2 linked regions of the Teredinibacter purpureus genome follow. The protein of the gene in region 1 binds, or shares a complex with, the protein of each later gene. Links are inferred from orthologs where the notes say so. Each region holds a gene or a part of one and is shown in the gene's direction. Other genes may lie near its edges.

Region 1 (3,586 bases):
GCTGTGGTTTCAGTATCGAAGCGGGGGGTATTTGTGCAGTGTGCGTTTCGGGGCAATATGGCTGTTGTGGGCTTGTCGTTGTGTGTAAATGCTTACGGTGAAGGTGTGTTGGCGGTCGCGGGCGTTTATTTAGCCTTTCTAACCATTCTCTATAATGTTGTGGTGGTTATTTTGCTAAGCACGCATTATTGGCGTGCTTTCCTCCATTTACTTAAAAATCCGTTGGTTATCGCCATTGTTGCAGCTCTATTCACATCTATTGCGGGGTTTCGGCCGCCGGCAGTGTTATGGGTGTCGTGCGAATATTTTGCTCAATTAACGTTGCCGCTCGCCTTGCTGTGTGTGGGCGCGAGTCTCGACTGGAAGAGTATCAGGGGGAATCAATGGGAGGTGCTGATAGCCGCCGGAATGAAACTGATTATGGTGCCGCTTGTAATTGTATTGGTTGCGATTTTAGTCGGTTTGAGGGGCGAAGCCCTAGGCATACTTTTTTTGATGATGGCGTCACCAACGGCGGCTGCGGCTTATATCATGAGTAGACAGATGACACCGCACGGACAAATGTCAGCCGAAATTATCACGCTTTCAACATTGCTTTCACCTATCACTATTACGTTGGGTCTCATTTGGCTAGGGTATTACAAGCTTATATAGACCAATGGGCCCTGTTTTTATTACTCAGAGTTCAATAATAGCTGTAGAGAGAAGGTTCGGACATTACCCCTCTGCGCAGGTATAATCGCCTTTTTTCAGCTAACGAGAGACTCATAATTCAATGAGCTATCAGGTACTCGCCCGTAAGTGGCGGCCCGCGAACTTCCGAGAAATGGTAGGGCAGGAGCATGTGCTCAAGGCTCTTATCAACGCTTTAGATCATAATCGCCTGCACCATGCGTATTTGTTTACGGGAACACGAGGTGTCGGTAAAACAACCATTGCGCGGATTTTGGCTAAATGCCTTAACTGCGGTGCTGGTGTTACGTCGACCCCTTGCGGGGAATGTAGTGCGTGTATCGAGATTAGTGAAGGCCGCTTTATCGATCTCATTGAGGTTGATGCGGCGTCTCGAACCAAGGTCGAGGATACCCGCGAGCTACTGGACAACGTTCAATATGCACCTACGCGCGGTCGTTATAAGATTTACCTCATCGATGAGGTGCACATGCTGTCTAATCACAGCTTTAACGCGTTGTTAAAAACGTTGGAAGAGCCGCCAGAGCATGTAAAATTTTTGTTGGCCACAACAGACCCTCAGAAATTGCCCGTCACAATTTTGTCTCGTTGTTTACAGTTTAACCTTAAGAATATGAGTTCCGAGCGCATTGTTGGCCACTTGCAGCACGTCTTAGCGCAAGAGGCTGTGCCTTTTGAAGAGTCTGCATTGTGGTTGTTGGCGCGTGGTGCCGATGGCAGTATGCGAGATGCACTCAGTTTAACTGACCAAGCTATTGCTTATGGTAGCGGTAAAATTGGTGAGACCGATGTTGCCGCCATGCTGGGCACCATTGACCACCAACTGATACAAAATTTAATGGCAGGCTTAATTGAGTCGGACGGCAAGAAAATTCTTGAAGCCGTGGCCAAGTTTGCCGAACACGCACCAGACTTTAATAGTGCGTTAGCCGATTTGTTAACCTTGTTACATCGAATCGCAATTGCGCAAGCCTTACCTGAAGCCTTAGATAATAGTTTTGGCGACCGCACGCAAATTCTTGATTTCGCGTCGAAGCTACCAGCGGAAGACGTACAGTTATTTTATCAAACGGCACTTATTGGTCGGCGAGATATTAATCTCGCACCCGAGCCTCGCAGTGGCTTCGAAATGACATTGCTGCGCATGCTGGCTTTTAAACCGCAAGGGGTTGTGGACGTGCCTTCCCAACCGCTGGGTTCAGCTCAGCCATCATTAGCGCCGTCAAACGCGGAGGGTCTTGCCAGCCCAAAAAAGCCATCGACTGAAACCGCAATAAAGCCGGAGCCTGTTATGCGGGTATCCGAAGCGGCGGTTTCAGGCCCTATAGCGCCAGTTAATGCTCCCGTTTCTTCGGCAGAGATAGAGAGCAACAATCCGCCGTTAATGGCCTGCCAACTAGAAAACGCTGCCATTACGGGTGTTGAGTTCGAGTCGGTACCGGCTATGCCAGCAGCTACAGCTCCCGTATTAGAGAGACCGGCCACGCCCACTAAAAAGCTATCGCCGACAGACAATCTCGCGAATATTCTTAATGAAAAGTCGGGGGTTAATCCCTCTCGAGCTGAGAGGGATAACAGCGTTGACATCAAGGCGCAGTTAAAAGCACAGGTTAAAGCTATTACGGGAAAAGAGGGTATTGTTGCGCCTAAGCCTGTGGCAATGGCTGCTGTAACAGCTGCCTCTCCGGTGTCCGCAGAACATCAGTCGGGAGTCGTGGCAGCTACAAAAAAAAGCGTTGAGAACGATAGGCCAGAAAAAATTGCACTAGAACATTTAAACCCTGTTAGTTGGGTGCATGTTTTTCGTCACCTTAGCATTCGCGGTATTTTACAAAGTACTGCAGCAAATTGTGTGTTTCTAGGTGCGGAACAATCCCACCTATTTTTTGCGCTCGATGAAAATAAAGGGAGTTTATTCGATAGCTCTCATAGTCAGCGATTGGGCGGGATGCTGAGTGATTATTTCCAGCAATCAATAAAAGTCGATATTCATCTTCAGGCGCTGCCAGAAGGGACGGAAACGCCTGCGCAATGTTTCGAACGAGAGAAAGCGGAAAACTATGCAGAGGCATTACGCTTATTAGCGAACGACCCCATTGTACAAACACTGCAACAAGAATTTGGAGCAGTATTGGACGATCAATCTGTAGTATATGACTAAACGAGGTTTAATATGAAAGGCTTGGGCGATTTAATGAAACAGGCTCAGGAAATGCAGGCAAAAATGCAGAAAATGCAGGACGATATTGCCGGTATTGAAGTAAGCGGCGAGTCTGGTGCCGGTTTGGTAAAAATAGTTATGACGGGCCGCCATGATGTCAAAGCGGTCGCCATTGATGCGAGTTTAATGACCGAAGACAAAGCGATGTTGGAAGACTTGCTCGCGGCGGCCGTTAATGATGCTGTTCGGCGTGTAGAGGCTGAGAATCAAAAAAGAATGGGTGATTTAGCGGGAGGCATGCAAATGCCTCCAGGATTTAAAATGCCGTTTTAGTCTTGGGCACGAAAGATGTAAAACGGTTCGGTGTGGCGTACACATTTAAAATGAATCGCGAACAAAACAGGCTACTGTGTAATGTTACTTTTATCGAAAGCGAGCCCCTTATAACCTATGTTTTCTCCTTTAATTGACCAGCTTATACACGCGCTTCGCATTCTTCCTGGGGTAGGCCCTAAATCTGCCCAACGAATGGCGTTGAATTTATTGGAACACAATAGAGAAGGCGCCAGTCAATTAGCCGTAGCACTTCAACAATCGATAGCGTCTGTCACACGCTGCAATCAATGTCGAACATTAACCGAACAAGCGCTGTGTAATATTTGTGCCAACACAAAGCGAAACCACAAGCTACTATGTGTTGTGGAAACGCCTGCGGATGTACTAGCGTTAGAG
Region 2 (3,230 bases), 860 kb from region 1 along the record:
TGCAACGGCTAGAGCCGCTTTAGATCGTTTTGAATCTGAGAAAATTGAGTTTTTTGAACGTGTGCGTGCGGGTTACAAGGCGCGGCTTAATGCGCGACCAGAAAAATTTATACTTATTGATGCCGGTAGACCACTGCGTGACGTTCAGGCGAATATCGCAATCCAATTATCGGGCGTGCTAGCGTCTTGGCGAGACAAGTACACCGTTAAAAATCAATAGTACCGTAAATTTTGTGTTAGAAATTGGGTTCACAAATAAGGTTTAGCGCCTTTTTACTGAGAGGCTGTTCGAATTCAAGTTGAGTGGCATGCAGTAGTAGTCTGCTTGATGCGGCAATGGTGTCTGGACAGCCGTAAAGTGGGTCACCAAGAATAACATGATGAATTTGTAGCATATGTACACGTAATTGATGGGACCGCCCGGTGTGCGGGTAGAGCGCTAAACGAGAACAGTTCTTCGCTGTATCGGTCGATAGAACATCAAAGTGTGTGAGAGATGGTTTACCGGTTAGCCAGTCAATTTTTTGTTTGGGCCTATTGTCCCAGTCGCAGATTAATTTAGAGCGTATTTCACCGCCTTTTACGGACATAATACCGTTTACAATGGCGGTATAGCGCTTTTTGATTTTTCGTTGTTCGAATATTTTTCCCATCGCGCGTTGAGCGTCATAGTGTTTAGCGAATATGACTAAGCCGGAGGTTCCCATATCAAGCCGGTGAACAACGCGAGCGTTTGGATATTCGCTTTTCAATTGGTCAAGCGCATTTTCCGGCGAAGAGAGACCTGGTACGGTTAGCAGCCCTGAGGGTTTGTTGATAACGATTAAATCATCATCTTGATACACAATTTCCATACGGTAAACATCAGCAAGCGAATTTGGCGCCGTATTCTAGCACGGGGATTTTCCGAAAAATGAGTAATATCAGCATGCCTCCCTTTCCTTGGCAGAATAGTGTCTGGCAGAGTTTTATTCGGCAGGTAGAGAATGGAGTATTGCCGCATGCATTGCTAGTTGGCGGGGGTGATGGCATTGGTGTAGAAAAGCTCGGCGCTGCTATGGCGCATTACCTTTTATGCCGCTCCCCTATGGAGGGTGTTGCGTGTGGCGGCTGTAAGGCGTGCTTACTTATCCGTGCGGGAAGCCATCCTGATTTGGTCGAAATTGAGGCTGAAGGGAAAGGCAAAGCGATTAAGGTGGATCAAATTCGATCGCTCACAGCGTTCGTATCCAAAACATCGCAGCAAGGCGGGCGTAAGCTAGTCATTATAAATCCCGCTGAATCGATGAATCTTAATGCGGCCAATAGTTTACTAAAGTGCTTAGAAGAGCCCGCCGGTGACACCGTACTAATATTGTTGAGTTTGGAGCCGAGCCGCTTGATGCCGACAATTCGCAGTCGTTGTAGCAAAGTATCCGTTTTGCCTCCAAGCAATGCAGACTCCATTGCTTGGTTGTCGGAATTAGGGGTTGAAGAGCCTCAAACCTTACTTGATGAGTGCGGGCAAGCGCCTTTGCTTGCGCTTGAGTGGTGGCATAATGATTACTTTCAGCAGCGAATTAAAATGTGCGAAAGTTTGGTGGCGTTAAGTGAGGGGGCTGTTTCTGTTGGCACGGTTGTGCAGAGCTGGTCATCCTATTCCGCGTTGGATGTCATTAATGCAACGCTTACATGGCTAGACCGATTGATTCGAGAGCGTGTCTCTAGCGATGGAAACGCTCAAAAGAGGGCGTCCGAGGTGTGGGCATCTTTACGCGATGCAACGGCGGCTATTCCAGAGACACTTCTTTTTAGGTTCCGTGATGCGCTTTGTCAGCGAAAAGCGCACATTCAAAGGAACAGTAACTTAAACTCAACACTGATTTTGGAAGAGCTGTTAATGGACTGGAAGGCAATGATTCGTCACTCTTCGCGGTTATTGCGGGTACCTACAGGTGATTGATGCCGTAATTGGCGTATTAAGGTAGGATTGGAAACCGAAAACGGCGTTACACGGGATGACCTTCGTGCTTGTGTCCGCTATTCTTAAAATTGCTAATAATGTCGATACACGAGTTAACTCTTTATGAAAGGATTAGGTGGCGCGGCCCGAAACGGGATACTTTCTCTAACCATTCGAGATAAGGCTGTTTTATATGCAGCGTATATGCCGTTTGTGGAGAATGGTGGCTTGTTTATACCAACCAATAAATCGTATACCCTCGGTGACGAAGTGTTTATGCTTTTAAGCTTAATGGATGAGCCTGAGAAAATACCGGTAGCGGGAAAAGTAATATGGATTACACCGCGAGGTGCACAAGGTAATCGTGCAGCGGGTATTGGCGTTCAATTTAGTGGTGAAGATGATATTGCCAATCAGAAAATAGAAACTTATCTTGCCGGTTCGTTAGATTCGGATAGGCCCACTCATACTATGTAGTTTGATGGAGGTGTGCAGCCTCCATTCCATCGTCTCTTTTTTCGTATTACCTCTAGGCTTTCTCTCCTCTCCGATAATTTACAAATAAAAGGTGCAATTTCGTAATGCTGGTGGACTCTCATTGTCATCTCGACAGACTTAATCTTGATTTATACCCCGATGGTTTGGCCGGTGCGGTAGAAGCGGCTAAATCTAGGGGCGTTAAGCAAATGCTGTGTGTGTGTATCAGCGAAGAAAATAGACAGCAGGTTGTTGAGATCGCTCAACAATTTGATGGAATCTTTGCATCAGTTGGTATCCACCCTTCGGATGTTATGGCGTCAGCGGTAGACGTTGATACGCTTTGCGAATGGTCGAAGGCTGATAAGGTCGTTGCTTTAGGCGAAACAGGTTTAGACTATTACTACAGTGCAGAGAAAGCGGATATTCAAAAGCTGAGTTTTGTTAATCACTTGAAGGCGGGCGCTAAAACGCAGTTGCCCGTAATTATTCATACGCGTGATGCACGTGAGGATACGATTAGCTTAATGAAAGAGCACGCTTGTGGCGAAGCAGCCGGGGTTATGCATTGTTTTACGGAAAGCTGGGAAATGGCCGAGCAGGCATTAGACCTTAATTTTTATATCTCGATATCGGGAATTGTTACTTTTAAAAATGCTGAAGCATTGCGTGACGTCACTCGAAAAATACCTCTCGATAGACTGCTGGTGGAGACTGATTCCCCTTATCTTGCGCCTGTACCATTTCGAGGCAAGCCAAACGAGCCTAAATACGTGCGAGAAGTCGCTGAATATATTGCCGAATTACGAGG

The links. Proteins that work in one complex are often made in the same cells at the same time.
Region 2: the proteins of dnaX (region 1) and H5647_RS16080 are in contact, whole or in part, in a cryo-EM structure (PDB 8GIZ), measured with the Escherichia coli proteins. The link is inferred for Teredinibacter purpureus from one-to-one orthologs.

What each region holds. Positions count from the first base shown.
Region 1 is NZ_CP060092.1:2,791,187-2,794,772, forward strand. What follows is about bases 335-3,314. They hold dnaX (DNA polymerase III subunit gamma/tau), read left to right. Parts: upstream 335-775; coding sequence 776-2,854; downstream 2,855-3,314. Other genes in these bases: H5647_RS12280 (AEC family transporter), read left to right, coding at 335-654; H5647_RS12290 (YbaB/EbfC family nucleoid-associated protein), read left to right, coding at 2,867-3,187; recR (recombination mediator RecR), read left to right, coding at 3,305-3,314. In the rest of the region: more of H5647_RS12280, read left to right, coding at 1-334; more of recR, read left to right, coding at 3,315-3,586. UniProt on the Escherichia coli protein: Part of the beta sliding clamp loading complex, which hydrolyzes ATP to load the beta clamp onto primed DNA to form the DNA replication pre-initiation complex.
Region 2 is NZ_CP060092.1:3,650,597-3,653,826, reverse strand. The notes cover bases 1-2,927. They hold H5647_RS16080 (DNA polymerase III subunit delta'), read left to right. Parts: upstream 1-913; coding sequence 914-1,942; downstream 1,943-2,927. Other genes in these bases: H5647_RS16070 (TatD family hydrolase), read left to right, coding at 2,524-2,927; H5647_RS16075 (PilZ domain-containing protein), read left to right, coding at 2,066-2,419; H5647_RS16085 (RluA family pseudouridine synthase), read right to left, coding at 237-854; tmk (dTMP kinase), read left to right, coding at 1-220. In the rest of the region: more of H5647_RS16070, read left to right, coding at 2,928-3,230. UniProt on the Escherichia coli protein: Part of the beta sliding clamp loading complex, which hydrolyzes ATP to load the beta clamp onto primed DNA to form the DNA replication pre-initiation complex.